DNA from 2 places in the Oceanobacillus sp. E9 genome. Region 1 is predicted to be linked to the other one. Evidence: a T-box and tRNA genes for the amino acid it is inferred to sense, from the RefSeq annotation. Region 1 holds a T-box; the other holds one or more tRNA genes.
The links. A T-box is a leader RNA that pairs with one kind of tRNA and senses whether it is charged. The one in region 1 lies ahead of ileS (isoleucine--tRNA ligase), so its partner is inferred to be a tRNA-Ile.
Positions count from the first base shown of each region.

Region 2: it has a tRNA-Ile gene. The T-box ahead of ileS (isoleucine--tRNA ligase) is inferred to sense a tRNA for this amino acid. The anticodon was not compared.

Region 1 is NZ_LSNA01000007.1:631,810-639,490, forward strand. Features, by position in the region: gene sigE (RNA polymerase sporulation sigma factor SigE) at 1-488, shown strand, start outside; gene sigG (RNA polymerase sporulation sigma factor SigG) at 612-1,394, shown strand; gene AQ616_RS12715 (YlmC/YmxH family sporulation protein) at 1,523-1,783, shown strand; gene pgeF (peptidoglycan editing factor PgeF) at 1,846-2,664, shown strand; gene AQ616_RS12725 (YggS family pyridoxal phosphate-dependent enzyme) at 2,685-3,356, shown strand; gene AQ616_RS12730 (cell division protein SepF) at 3,383-3,820, shown strand; gene AQ616_RS12735 (YggT family protein) at 3,827-4,093, shown strand; gene AQ616_RS12740 (YlmH family RNA-binding protein) at 4,108-4,884, shown strand; gene AQ616_RS12745 (DivIVA domain-containing protein) at 4,978-5,481, shown strand; T-box leader at 5,543-5,760, shown strand; gene ileS (isoleucine--tRNA ligase) at 5,806-7,681, shown strand, end outside.
Region 2 is NZ_LSNA01000007.1:79,954-87,634, reverse strand. Features, by position in the region: gene AQ616_RS10060 (ATP-dependent nuclease) at 1-969, opposite strand, end outside; tRNA gene AQ616_RS10055 (tRNA-Leu) at 1,174-1,255, opposite strand; tRNA gene AQ616_RS10050 (tRNA-Cys) at 1,260-1,333, opposite strand; tRNA gene AQ616_RS10045 (tRNA-Gly) at 1,342-1,416, opposite strand; tRNA gene AQ616_RS10040 (tRNA-Gln) at 1,419-1,493, opposite strand; tRNA gene AQ616_RS10035 (tRNA-His) at 1,519-1,591, opposite strand; tRNA gene AQ616_RS10030 (tRNA-Trp) at 1,597-1,670, opposite strand; tRNA gene AQ616_RS10025 (tRNA-Tyr) at 1,687-1,770, opposite strand; tRNA gene AQ616_RS10020 (tRNA-Phe) at 1,786-1,858, opposite strand; tRNA gene AQ616_RS10015 (tRNA-Asp) at 1,891-1,967, opposite strand; tRNA gene AQ616_RS10010 (tRNA-Met) at 1,977-2,053, opposite strand; tRNA gene AQ616_RS10005 (tRNA-Val) at 2,080-2,155, opposite strand; tRNA gene AQ616_RS10000 (tRNA-Glu) at 2,166-2,240, opposite strand; tRNA gene AQ616_RS09995 (tRNA-Ser) at 2,250-2,341, opposite strand; tRNA gene AQ616_RS09990 (tRNA-Asn) at 2,343-2,417, opposite strand; rRNA gene rrf (5S ribosomal RNA) at 2,493-2,608, opposite strand; rRNA gene AQ616_RS09980 (23S ribosomal RNA) at 2,742-5,662, opposite strand; tRNA gene AQ616_RS09975 (tRNA-Ala) at 5,918-5,990, opposite strand; tRNA gene AQ616_RS09970 (tRNA-Ile) at 6,010-6,086, opposite strand; rRNA gene AQ616_RS09965 (16S ribosomal RNA) at 6,317-7,681, opposite strand, start outside.

The DNA.
Region 1 (7,681 bases):
AAAATACCGGCATAAATATTGAGGATTTAATCAGTATTGGTACGATTGGATTAATAAAAGCAGTGAATACATTTAACCCTGAGAAAAAAATTAAACTAGCTACGTATGCATCACGTTGTATAGAAAACGAAATATTAATGTATTTACGTCGAAACAATAAGCTGAAATCTGAAGTTTCATTTGATGAACCATTAAATATTGACTGGGATGGAAATGAGTTACTATTATCAGACGTAATGGGTACAGAAGAGGATATAATCACGAAAAATTTGGAATCGACCGTAGATAAAACTTTATTAAAATCCGCATTAGAAAAGCTCAATGCACGAGAAAAACAAATAATGGAATTGCGCTTTGGACTCATAGGCGAAGAAGAAAAAACACAAAAAGATGTAGCTGATATGTTAGGAATTTCTCAGTCTTATATATCTCGTTTAGAGAAAAAAATAATTCGTCGATTAAAAAAAGAATTTAATAAAATGGTATAGCTTGATGTACTAAGGATTTTTCCATTTTTTATAATAGGGGGTCCATTTGTCGGTTGCATAAAAAATCCTTCCAGGGGAGATACTGTCCATGAACAGCATCAACGACTGGGAGGGTTGACTATAATGACAAGACATAAAGTAGAAATATGTGGGGTTGATACATCAAAGCTACCCGTACTTAAGAACGACGAAATGAAGAAACTATTTGTTCGAATGCAAGAAGAAGGAGACCTTACTGCACGAGAGGAATTAGTAAATGGTAATCTACGTCTCGTGTTGAGTGTTATACAACGATTTAATAATCGTGGTGAATATGTAGATGATTTGTTCCAAGTAGGTTGTATTGGCCTAATGAAATCTATTGATAACTTTGATTTATCACATAATGTGCGTTTTTCCACGTATGCTGTTCCAATGATTATTGGTGAAATAAGACGTTATCTTCGTGATAATAATCCAATTCGAGTGTCACGTTCTTTACGAGATATTGCATATAAAGCATTGCAAGTTCGTGAAAAATTAATTAGTAAAACTTCAAAAGAACCATCTCCGGCAGATATTGCGAAGGAAATGGATATACCTCAAACAGATGTTGTATTTGCTTTAGATGCTATACAAGACCCCGTTTCACTTTTTGAACCAATTTACAATGATGGAGGAGATCCAATCTTTGTTATGGACCAAATTAGTGATGAAAAAGATAAAGACTCAAGCTGGGTAGATAAACTATCTTTGAAAGAAGGTATGCATCAACTCAATGAGCGTGAAAAAATGATATTAAACAAACGTTTCTTTCAAGGAAAAACTCAGATGGAAGTAGCAGATGAAATTGGTATCTCACAAGCTCAAGTATCTCGCTTAGAAAAAGCAGCAATAAGTCAAATGAATAAGCAAATGTTCGAATAAGAAATAGGCGATGTTACAGTTAGAAAACCTGACCGCGGTAGATAGGTCAGGTTTTTTTGTATTGAAAACTTATTTTACGAAAAAATTAGGCTTGCTTGCATATATTGTATAAAGAAAGGATGATAGCTATGGTTAAATTATCGGAACTACAGATGAAAGAAATTATAGCAGTAGATGATGGGAGTAGGTTAGGTCATATAATTGATTTAGAAATAGACGGGAATAATGGGAGGATTCTTGCGATCATTGTAGAAGGCAAAGAAAAAAAACAAGGAATGTTTGCAAAAGCAGATGAACTTTTGATTGCTTGGGAAAAGATCGTTCGGATTGGTGAGGAAGTAATTTTAGTAAAAGAGATTTACGGACCTGGTATCTATGGTAGTGCATAAGGAAAATATTTCATAAATATGATACCATTATGACAAGATGAAATAGTATTTTCCGGGGGGATATGAGAGTGAAAGATATATTTATACAAAAAGAAGCGAGTTATTTTCATGTGGAAGAGTGGGAAAGAGAATATCCTGGACTATTGGTAGGCTTTACTACGAAAAATGGTGGTACAAGTATAGATGAATACAGTTCTTTAAATATGGGATTTCATGTAAATGATGACGAGAGTAATGTACTACAAAATAGAAAAGTACTGAGTAACCAATTGCAAGTAAATTTATCTAATTGGGTAGCTGGTGAACAAGTACATGATACGAAGGTGGCACTTATCCAGCCAAAAGATGTTGGTTGTGGAAGTAATACAAATAAAACATCATTATCTGGGGTAGATGGATTAATTATCCCTGCTAATGTAAATGCCTTAGCTGTATCACTATATGCTGATTGTGTTCCATTGTATTTTTTTGATCCGGTGACGAAATTTGTTGGAATTGCGCATGCAGGTTGGAAAGGTACAGTAGGGAGAATTGCAACTGAAATGGTACAGTCATTTGTAAACCTAGGATCTGATAAGAAAAATATTAAAGTAATTATTGGACCATCGATTTCAGTGGAGAATTACCAAGTGGATCTAAATGTTATTGAGCATTTAACTGAAACGGAAATGCAAATATGTACGAAACAAGTATCCGATAATCAATTTTTATTAGATTTAAAGGAGTTAAATAGAGAAATTCTTTTACAATCTGGTATTTTTCGTCATAATATAGAAGTAACCAAATATTGTACATATCGAGACGAAACGCTATTTTTCTCTCATCGTCGCGATAAAGGGAAAACAGGTAGAATGCTGGGATTTATAGGATATAATGTGTAAAAAGGGTGGAGAACGACAAAATGGTAGATGTAGCAACGAATTTATCTAATATAGAAGAGAACATTAGACAAGCTTGTGAAAATGTAAACCGTGATCCTGAAGATATTCATCTTATTGCTGTGACAAAATATGTTACAATTGAACGAACCAAGGAAGCAATCAATGCAGGAATTAACAATCTCGGTGAAAATCGAAACGAAGGTTTTTTAGAAAAATATAATGAAATTCAAAATCAAGTCCAGTGGCATTTCATTGGATCTCTACAATCACGTAAAGTTAAGGATATCATTAATCAAGTAGATTTTATACATTCTTTGGATCGATTATCATTGGCTAAAGAAATAAATAAACGAGCTGCTCATCCAGTTAACTGTTTTATTCAAGTAAATGTGAGTGGGGAAGAGTCGAAACATGGCATTTCTCCAGAAGAAGTAATTACATTTATCGAGCAGTTATCGATATACGAAAATATTAAAGTAGTTGGTCTAATGACAATGGCACCACATGTGGATGATCCAGAAAATGTGAGACCTGTATTTAAAAAATTGAAAAATCTCCGTGATGATGTAACAAAAAAAAGTTTACCACACGCACCTTGTAAATGGCTTTCAATGGGAATGAGTAATGATTATCACATTGCGATTGAAGAAGGAGCCACACATGTACGTATTGGGTCAAAACTCGTTGGATAGAATTTTTAACAAGAGAGGTGAGGGAGATGAGCTTTAAAAATAAATTAAAAGATTACTTCATGGGTGAAGAATATGAGTATGAATATGTTGATGATGATGATGATAAGACTCAAGAACCAAAACAGAAAGATTCTAAAGCGAGCACAAAAAATGTAGTTAATTTATCTAGCGTGCAGCATAGTAACTCTCGAGTAGTGTTAATTGAACCACGTAATTACAATGAAGCACAAGAAATTGCGGACAATATTGTTAATCGCCGTGCGGTAATTATTAATCTGCAAAGGGTAGATCATCAACAAGCAAAACGAATTGTTGATTTCTTAAGTGGTACTGTATATGCTGTCAATGGTGATATCCAGAAATTAGGAGCAGAAACATTTTTATGCACACCAGATAATGTAGAGGTATCAGGTACAATCTCTGAGATGTTGTACGAACAGGAAGAATATGATAAAGGATGGTAACAGCGTATGATGCAAATTTTAAATCTTATTAGTATGGGTATCACAATATATAGCTTTGCTCTATTTGTTTATATTATGATGTCTTGGTTTCCAGGAGCAAGAGAATCCTCATTTGGAGAACTGCTTACAAAAATTTGTGAACCTTATTTAGAAATATTTCGTAAGTTCATCCCACCACTAGGTATGATTGATTTATCTCCAATCGTAGCTATTATAGTACTTAATCTTGCACGTGCAGGAATTTTTGAGTTTTTCCGAATGTTTATGTATTAAAGAAAGGAATTATCATGGAAGTTTATCAACATTTTCGAAAAGAAGAACAGCCTTTTATTGATCAAGTACTTTCGTGGAAAGAACAAGTAGAACGTTCTTTTATTCCGAAGCTAACGGATTTTCTCGACCCTCGTGAGCAAGAAATAGTCATAATGTTGATGGGGGAACAAAATGAGGAGCTTCAGGTAAAAAGTTTTGGCGGTGATAATAATAGTGAGAGAAGGAGAATGCTATTAGCTCCAAAATATGAAGGAATAACAGAGGATATGTTTCAAATTGAACTACTCGAAGCAAATTTCCAACCAAAATTTGTAACGATAGACCATCCAGATGTAATGGGAGCTTTTTTATCACAAGGAATTAAGCGGAAAAAACTGGGTGATATTATCATTTCGGATGGGAAGATACAAATTATTGCGGCCTCAGAAATTTCTCCATTTGTACAAATGAATCTAACATCGATTAAAAAATCATCTGTTCATTTTGAACAGCAGGATTTACAATTACTGATAAAAAAGAATGAAAGCTGGATTGAGCATGATCGAACCGTGTCCTCACTGCGTTTGGATACGATAATTAAAGAAATTTATCCAATTTCAAGAAAAGAAGCCACTACTTTTATCCAAAAAGGATTAGTAAAAGTAAATTATAAAATAGTTGATGACAATAAATTTCAATTGCAGGAAAAGGACATGATTTCGATTCGAGGTCATGGAAGAAGTAGGCTTACTACTATAAGAGGAAAATCAAAAAAAGATAAAGTGAAAATTACAATTGCTACACTGAAATAATGGTATAATTAATGCAGGAATAATTATTTATTTGTCGAATTAATGTGTAATAAGGATTTTTAAGTATTTATATCGCTTAAGGAGGTGACGATGGTGGCATTATCACCATTGGACATTCATAATAAAGAGTTTGCAAAAGGATTTCGCGGATATGATGAAGATGATGTAAATGAATTTTTAGATCAAATTATTAAAGATTATGAGCTAGTTATTCGTGAAAAGAAAGAGTTAGAAGAGGAAGTTAGACAATTACGTGAGCGTTTAGGCCATTTTACTAATATTGAAGAAACATTAAACAAGTCTATTCTCGTTGCACAAGAAACAGCAGAAGAAGTAAAAGGAAATGCTTCAAAAGAATCGAAACTAATTATAAAAGAAGCAGAAAAGAATGCTGACCGTATTGTAAATGAGGCACTTAGCAAAGCGCGTAAAATTTCTTTAGATGTGGAAGAGTTGAAAAAGCAAGCGAAAGTATTCCGCACTCGAATGCGTATGTTAGTACAAGCGCAATTAGAAATGTTGGGTACGGATGATTGGGAAGAGTTGTTTGATACAGAGATCGATGAAGAATTAGAGCTTTTAGAACAACAATCATAGTGACTTGACGTTTATGTGAAAATTACATATAATTCTATAAAATATATAGAAATATGAACAGGTAAAAGCAATGAAAGAGACAGTATAGAAGTAGAACCGATACAGCGAATTGAGGATGGTGTGAGCTCAGTATGGTAAGCTTTTAGAAGATCACTCTTGAGTTTTCATTACGAAATAAGTAGTAATGAACGGTTCATCTCCGTTATCGGTTTTAAAGTGAATGTAATGTATCAACATTAGATTTATAAGGGTGGTACCGCGAGTCTTCTCGTCCCTTTTGGGATTAGAAGGCTTTTTTTGTTATAAATAGGAGGTTTTATTGTAATGGATTACAAACAGACATTATTAATGCCAAAAACTGCATTTCCGATGCGTGGAAATCTACCAAACAAAGAACCAGAACGACAAAAACAGTGGGAAGAAACGAATCAGTACGGAAAAAATTTAGAACGTACAAAAGGTCGACCTTTATTTATTTTACATGACGGTCCTCCTTATGCTAATGGAGATATCCATATTGGGCATGCGTTAAATAAAGTGTTAAAGGACTTTATTGTTCGATATAAATCAATGACCGGATATCATGCACCATATATTCCTGGATGGGATACACATGGTTTACCAATTGAGACGGCATTAACAAAGAAGAAAAAAGTGAAACGTAAAGAAATGGATGTAGCTGCTTTTCGTAAGTTATGTGAAGAATATGCACTTGGACAAATTGATAATCAACGCCAACAATTTAAACAATTAGGAGTTCGAGGTGATTGGGATAATCCTTATATCACACTGACAAAAGATTATGAGGCATCACAAATTAAGGTTTTTGGAGATATGGCGAGAAAAGGATATATTTATAAAGGCTTAAAACCAGTCTATTGGTCTCCTTCATCTGAGTCTGCATTGGCAGAAGCGGAGATTGAGTATCAAGATAAGCGCTCACCATCGATTTATGTAGCCTTTGAAGTGAAAGATGGGCAAGCTTTATTATCCGGTGGAGAGAAATTTATTATTTGGACTACGACACCGTGGACATTACCTGCAAACTTAGGAATCAGTCTACATGCTGATTTAACATATATCGTTGTCCAAGTAGAAGATGAAAAGTATATTATTGCAGAAGCTTTGTTTGATGATGTAAGAGAATCACTGGGTTGGGAGAACCCTCAGGTGTTACAAAGCTTTAAAGGTAAAGAAGCAGAAAGAGTAGAAGCAAAACATCCATTTTACGATCGAACATCACTAGTAATGTTAGGAGAGCATGTTACAACAGACGCTGGTACAGGATGCGTTCATACAGCACCTGGACATGGGGAAGATGACTTTTATGTCTCCCGTAGCTATGGAATAGATGCTTTCTGCCCGGTAGATGAGAAAGGTGTGTTTACCCAGGAAGCACCAGGATTTGAAGGTTTATTCTATGATGAGGCTAATAAAATAATCACAGAGAAATTAGATGCAAGCGGTGCTTTGCTCAAGTTAGAATTTATTACACACTCCTATCCGCATGACTGGCGAACGAAAAAACCGACTATTTTTCGTGCAACAGCACAATGGTTTGCCTCGATTAAAGATTTTAGAGTAGATATTCTGGAGGAAATTAAACAAGTGAATTGGTATCCTCATTGGGGCGAAACGCGATTATATAACATGGTTCGAGACCGAGAAGATTGGTGTATCTCTAGACAACGTGCTTGGGGTGTCCCTATTCCAGTGTTTTACGAAGAAGATGGCACACCAATTATTACAGATGAAACGATCAATCACGTCTCGGAATTATTCCGTGAACACGGTTCAAATATTTGGTTTGAAAAAGAAGCTAAAGACTTATTACCAGAAGGGTTTACTTCCGAGCATAGTCCAAATGGTAATTTTACGAAAGAAACAGATATTATGGATGTTTGGTTCGATTCTGGATCTTCGCACGAAGGTGTTTTGCTAAACAGAGAAGATCATCAACGTCCAGCTAATGTATATCTCGAAGGAAGTGATCAATACCGTGGCTGGTTTAACTCATCTTTATCTACCTCAGTTGCAGTAACTGGAAAAGCTCCATATAAAACAGTAATCAGCCATGGTTTTGTTTTAGATGGTAATGGTAGAAAGATGAGTAAGTCGTTAGGAAATGTCATCGTACCATCAAAAGTACAAAAACAATTAGGTTCTGATATTTTAAGACTATGGGTATCTAGTGTTGATT
Region 2 (7,681 bases), 550 kb from region 1:
TTTAGATTCTTCATTCTTGATTTTAGAGATTAATTTAGACATATTACTAAAAGATAAGTTATTTTCCGGTTCTTCAAATAAAATAAAATTAGATTTTTGAGATTCCTCATTTAACACTAGTTCCATCTTAATAAGATTTTGACTACCAAATCCTATGTCTTCAAAAGGTATTGCTTCGACATCTATAGAAACTTCATTTTTCCAAGCATCTAATACTTCTTCTTTAATTCCAAGTTTAATTTTTTTATCGTCTAAACGAACGTTTTTTTCTATTCTATCATTTAAGTTTTTTACACTTTCATTTGAATTAAAATCAAATTTCATTTTCCGATAATTTCTTGCCAAACTAGCTTTCTCTTCATCAGTCAAGTGCTCTGCTACACTTGAATTTACAAATCTATTTACTGAGTTACTGTAATCTTTCTTAGTGGTATCCAAAAGAGATACTTTAAAAGGTAAAGTTCTAAATACAACAGGATCTCCTGAAAAGTCTGTCCACTTAACTTCATAAAATTCAACTGGAATATCATATATTTCTTCAGCATCTAGCATTGTTTTAAATGCATCTGCATAAATTGAGTTAAAATTTACTGACATACGTATTCCAGGGCAATCTTCACCTAATGAATTGTTTGTCCCTTTTAATTCCGAATTAATTCCATCATCATTTAAGTATACTTCAACTATTATTTTGGGAAGTTCGTCGATGTTTTTTTGATCAAGTTTTTTTCTAAACTCATCTCTTATTTGCTGATTAAAACAAGAAGCCTTAAGCTGACGTTCGAAGGAATAGTTATTTAGTTTTCCACTTATCACTGTTTGAATTGCTTCTAACAGAGTACTCTTACCAGAGTCGTTATTACCGACAAAAATATTATAATCCGGATTTACGTGTATTACTTCGTCTTTAAACAATTTGTAATTATGTAAAAGAATCTTACTTATTTTCACGATCCACCACTCTTTCATTATGAATAGAATTTTTAAAATATATGTGAATTGGAAAAGCACGATTTAATAAAAAATCTTTGTGTAAAAAATGTGTAAAAAAAATATAAAACTAATCCTTTTCACTTGATTTCATCAAAATAAAAAAACACCCAAAAACATTGATATAGCAACGCTCATGGGTGTTTGAAGTTTCTTCAATTTTGTTCTACAAAAAGCTAAAAATACCGGTGGTCGGGGTCGAACCGACACTCCGTAAGGAACACGATTTTGAGTCGTGCGCGTCTGCCAATTCCGCCACACCGGCATATTGGAGGCGGTAACCGGATTTGAACCGGTGATAAAGGTTTTGCAGACCTCTGCCTTACCACTTGGCTATACCGCCACTACCTCTGGAGCGGAAGACGGGATTCGAACCCGCGACCCCCACCTTGGCAAGGTGGTGTTCTACCACTGAACTACTTCCGCAATGGCTGGGCCACCAGGATTCGAACCTGGGGTACACGGGATCAAAACCCGATGCCTTACCGCTTGGCTATGGCCCAATCACTATATTGAAATTTAAAAAAGGGCGACCGGTGGGGATTGAACCCACGAATGCCGGAGCCACAATCCGGTGCGTTAACCACTTCGCCACGACCGCCATATTGGCAGGGGTAGTAGGAATCGAACCCACATCAAAGGTTTTGGAGACCTTCGTTTTACCATTAAACTATACCCCTAAATATTTATTAAAAATGGTGGAGGGGGGCAGATTCGAACTGCCGAACCCGAAGGAGCGGATTTACAGTCCGCCGCGTTTAGCCACTTCGCTACCCCTCCGTAAAAATAAAAAAGTGGCTCGGGACGGAATCGAACCGCCGACACAAGGATTTTCAGTCCTCTGCTCTACCGACTGAGCTACCAAGCCATATGTTGTTTCTATAAACCAATTAATTTAGATGGCGGTCCGGACGGGACTCGAACCCGCGACCTCCTGCGTGACAGGCAGGCATTCTAACCAACTGAACTACCGGACCATTATTATTTGGTTGCGGGGGCAGGATTTGAACCTGCGACCTTTGGGTTATGAGCCCAACGAGCTACCAGACTGCTCCACCCCGCGATATGAGGAATACTATACTTTATATATGGTGGAGGATGCAGGGCTCGAACCTGCGACCCCCTGCTTGTAAGGCAGGTGCTCTCCCAGCTGAGCTAATCCTCCACATTATTATTGGTGACCCGTACGGGATTCGAACCCGTGTTACCGCCGTGAAAGGGCGGTGTCTTAACCGCTTGACCAACGGGCCATTGTGTAATGGCGGAGAGCGAGGGATTCGAACCCTCGAAGCCGCGGTAGCGGCTTACACGATTTCCAATCGTGCTCCTTCGGCCTCTCGGACAGCTCTCCATGGCTCCACAGGTAGGATTCGAACCTACGACCGATCGGTTAACAGCCGATTGCTCTACCACTGAGCTACTGTGGAATGATCCATAAATAATGATATTTATCTTTCATCGCTTGTCCTTAAAGGCAAACCCGGAAATAATAATTTAATATCGCCTGGCGGCGTCCTACTCTTGCAGGGGCAAAGCCCCAACTACCATCGGCGCTGAAGAGCTTAACTTCTGTGTTCGGCATGGGAACAGGTGTGGCCTCTTCGCTATCGCTACCAGACTTTCGTATAATATGTAGTCCAAAAAAATAAGGACAAGTTATATTATATGCATTCCTTAGACAAAATGCAACACTTTTTTTAGGATTGTACCCTAAAAACTAAATAAGAGTAACGTGACATCATTCTAAGAACTTAGATAAGTCCTCGATCAATTAGTATCCGTCAGCTGCACGTGTCGCCACGCTTCCACCTCGGACCTATCAACCTCATCGTCTCTGAGGGATCTTACTCACTCGAAGTGATGGGAAGTTTCATCTTGAGGGGGGCTTCATGCTTAGATGCTTTCAGCACTTATCCTTTCCACACGTAGCTACCCAGCCATGCTCCTGGCGGAACAACTGGTACACCAGCGGTGTGTCCATCCCGGTCCTCTCGTACTAAGGACAGCTCCTCTCAAACTTCCAACGCCCACGACGGATAGGGACCGAACTGTCTCACGACGTTCTGAACCCAGCTCGCGTACCGCTTTAATGGGCGAACAGCCCAACCCTTGGGACCGACTACAGCCCCAGGATGCGATGAGCCGACATCGAGGTGCCAAACCTCCCCGTCGATGTGAACTCTTGGGGGAGATAAGCCTGTTATCCCCGGGGTAGCTTTTATCCGTTGAGCGATGGCCCTTCCATGCGGAACCACCGGATCACTAAGCCCGACTTTCGTCCCTGCTCGACTTGTAGGTCTCGCAGTCAAGCTCCCTTCTGCCTTTACACTCTACGAATGATTTCCAACCATTCTGAGGGAACCTTTGGGCGCCTCCGTTACTCTTTGGGAGGCGACCGCCCCAGTCAAACTGCCCGCCTGACACTGTCTCCGAACCGGATTACGGTCCTGGGTTAGAATGTTCATACAGCGAGGGTGGTATCCCACGGGTGCCTCCACGTAAGCTAGCGCTCACGCTTCAAAGGCTCCCACCTATCCTGTACAAGCTGCACAAACATTCAATATCAGGCTACAGTAAAGCTCCACGGGGTCTTTCCGTCCTGTCGCGGGTAATGCGCATCTTCACGCATAGTATAATTTCACCGGGTCTCTCGTTGAGACAGTGCCCAAGTCGTTGCACCTTTCGTGCGGGTCGGAACTTACCCGACAAGGAATTTCGCTACCTTAGGACCGTTATAGTTACGGCCGCCGTTTACTGGGGCTTCGGTTCAAAGCTTCGCTCCGAAGAGCTAACTCGTCCCCTTAACCTTCCAGCACCGGGCAGGTGTCAGCCCCTATACTTCGCCTTTCGGCTTCGCAGAGACCTGTGTTTTTGCTAAACAGTCGCTTGGGCCTATTCACTGCGGCTCCTCCTTAAAAGGAGCACCCCTTCTCCCGAAGTTACGGGGTCATTTTGCCGAGTTCCTTAACGAGAGTTCTCCCGCTCACCTTAGGATTCTCTCCTCGCCTACCTGTGTCGGTTTGCGGTACGGGCACCTATGATCTAACTAGAGGCTTTTCTTGGCAGTGTGAAATCCGGAACTTCGGTACTTTATTTCCCTCCCCATCACAGCTTGAAATTGCCAGACGGATTTGCCTATCTGACTTTCTCACTGCTTGGGCGCACACATCCATCGGTGCGCATTCCTTATCCTACTGCGTCCCCCCATCGCTCAAACAATCATGAGGTGGTACAGGAATATCTACCTGTTGTCCATCGCCTACGCCTGTCGGCCTCGGCTTAGGTCCCGACTAACCCTGAGAGGACGAGCCTTCCTCAGGAAACCTTAGGCATTCGGTGAAAGAGATTCTCACTCTTTTTTCGCTACTCATACCGGCATTCTCACTTCTAAGCGCTCCACCAGTCCTCACGGTCTGACTTCACAGCACTTAGAACGCTCTCCTACCATTGTTCGTAAGAACAATCCGCAGCTTCGGTGATACGTTTAGCCCCGGTACATTTTCGGCGCAGAGTCACTCGACCAGTGAGCTATTACGCACTCTTTAAATGGTGGCTGCTTCTAAGCCAACATCCTGGTTGTCTGGGCAACTCCACATCCTTTTCCACTTAACGTATACTTTGGGACCTTAGCTGGCGGTCTGGGCTGTTTCCCTTTCGACTATGAACCTTATCACCCATAGTCTGACTCCCAAGTTTAAGTAACTGGCATTCGGAGTTTGACTGAATTCGGTAACCCGGTAGGGGCCCCTAGTCCAATCAGTGCTCTACCTCCAGTACTCATCATCTTGAGGCTAGCCCTAAAGCTATTTCGGAGAGAACCAGCTATCTCCGTGTTCGATTGGCATTTCACCCCTACCCACACCTCATCCCCGCATTTTTCAACATACGTGGGTTCGGGCCTCCAGTCAGTGTTACCTGACCTTCACCCTGGACATGGGTAGATCACACGGTTTCGGGTCTACGACCACATACTATATCGCCCTATTCAGACTCGCTTTCGCTGCGGCTCCGTGTCTTCCACTTAACCTTGCATGGGATCGTAACTCGCCGGTCCATTCTACAAAAGGTACGCCGTCACCCATTAACGGGCTTCGACTACTTGTAGGCACACGGTTTCAGGTTCTATTTCACTCCCCTTCCGGGGTGCTTTTCACCTTTCCCTCACGGTACTGGTTCACTATCGGTCACTAGGGAGTATTTAGCCTTGGGAGATGGTCCTCCCGGATTCCGACGGAATTCCACGTGTTCCGCCGTACTCAGGATACACTCCGGAGGAAATTCTTTTTCAATTACAGGGCTGTTACCTTCTTCGGCTGATCTTTCCAGATCGATTCATTTAAAGAATTTCTTTGTAACTCCAAAGGAGTGTCCTACAACCCCAGAAAGCAAGCTTTCTGGTTTGGGCTCTTTCCGTTTCGCTCGCCGCTACTCAGGAAATCGAGGTTTCTTTCTCTTCCTCCAGGTACTGAGATGTTTCAGTTCCCCGGGTCTGCTCCCTATACCCTATGTATTGAGGTATAGGTACTGCTCCATTACGAACAGTGGGTTTCCCCATTCGGAAATCCCCGGATCAAAGTTTACTTACAACTCCCCGAGGCATATCGGTGTTAGTCCCGTCCTTCTTCAGCTCCTAGTGCCAAGGCATCCACCGTGCGCCCTTATTCACTTAACTAAGTTGTTATTTCAGTAAATAAGCGTGCTAATTTAATAGCCTTGTTTCAAAAAAGTTTCAATCCAGCTTCAGCTCCTAGTGACTAGTGTAACTTCCTTCTCCTCCGTACGATAAGTCAACATCGATTCACATACGTTCATCGTGTTTTCTTTATCTCCTTCGGTTCAGTCCAGTTCATACGTCACTGTACAGTCGCTTCAGCTTTCTACTTTTTGATGTCGTTGTTACTCTTATTTAGTTTTCAAGGTACAAAAATGGAGCCTAGCGGGATCGAACCGCTGACCTCCTGCGTGCAAGGCAGGCGCTCTCCCAGCTGAGCTAAGGCCCCATATATCTATTATGTTAGATGGTGGGCCTGAGTGGACTCGAACCACCGACCTCACGCTTATCAGGCGTGCGCTCTAACCAGCTGAGCTACAGGCCCATCTCATATACAATGTTTAAAGAGAATTACTCTCTCAAAACTGAACCAAACAACCAAGTACGATTCCGTTAATACAGTCTAGTTCCGGCGCCTATCGACTAGCAGATTTCGATTTCCATCCTACGATAAGTCAACATCGAATTACATTCGTGTTTCCTTTATCTCGTCTGGAGATCTCCAATCTGTACATCGATAAGCAAGGCGCCTGCACTTCCTATATATATCCTTAGAAAGGAGGTGATCCAGCCGCACCTTCCGATACGGCTACCTTGTTACGACTTCACCCCAATCATTAGTCCCACCTTCGGCGGCTGGCTCCAAAAGGTTACCTCACCGACTTCGGGTGTTACCAACTCTCGTGGTGTGACGGGCGGTGTGTACAAGGCCCGGGAACGTATTCACCGCGGCATGCTGATCCGCGATTACTAGCGATTCCGGCTTCATGTAGGCGAGTTGCAGCCTACAATCCGAACTGAGAATGGTTTTGTGGGATTTGCTTGACCTCGCGGGTTCGCTTCCCTTTGTTCCATCCATTGTAGCACGTGTGTAGCCCAGGTCATAAGGGGCATGATGATTTGACGTCGTCCCCACCTTCCTCCGGTTTGTCACCGGCAGTCACCTTAGAGTGCCCAACTGAATGCTGGCAACTAAGATCAAGGGTTGCGCTCGTTGCGGGACTTAACCCAACATCTCACGACACGAGCTGACGACAACCATGCACCACCTGTCACTCTGTCCCCGAAGGGAAAACTCTATCTCTAGAGTGTTCAGAGGATGTCAAGACCTGGTAAGGTTCTTCGCGTTGCTTCGAATTAAACCACATGCTCCACCGCTTGTGCGGGCCCCCGTCAATTCTTTTGAGTTTCAGCCTTGCGGCCGTACTCCCCAGGCGGAGTGCTTAATGCGTTAACTTCAGCACTAAGGGGCGGAAACCCCCTAACACCTAGCACTCATCGTTTACGGCGTGGACTACCAGGGTATCTAATCCTGTTCGCTCCCCACGCTTTCGCTCCTCAGCGTCAGTTACAGACCAGAGAGTCGCCTTCGCCACTGGTGTTCCTCCACATCTCTACGCATTTCACCGCTACACGTGGAATTCCACTCTCCTCTTCTGCACTCAAGTTCCCCAGTTTCCAATGCACGTTTACGGTTGAGCCGTAAGATTTCACATCAGACTTAAAGAACCGCCTGCGAGCGCTTTACGCCCAATAATTCCGGACAACGCTTGCCACCTACGTATTACCGCGGCTGCTGGCACGTAGTTAGCCGTGGCTTTCTGGTTAGGTACCGTCAAGGTGCCATCAGTTACTATGGCACTTGTTCTTCCCTAACAACAGAGTTTTACGATCCGAAAACCTTCATCACTCACGCGGCGTTGCTCCGTCAGACTTTCGTCCATTGCGGAAGATTCCCTACTGCTGCCTCCCGTAGGAGTCTGGGCCGTGTCTCAGTCCCAGTGTGGCCGATCACCCTCTCAGGTCGGCTACGCATCGTCGCCTTGGTAAGCCATTACCTTACCAACTAGCTAATGCGCCGCAGGCCCATCTGTAAGTGACAGCAAAAGCCGCCTTTCAACTTCTCATCAGGAGATGAAA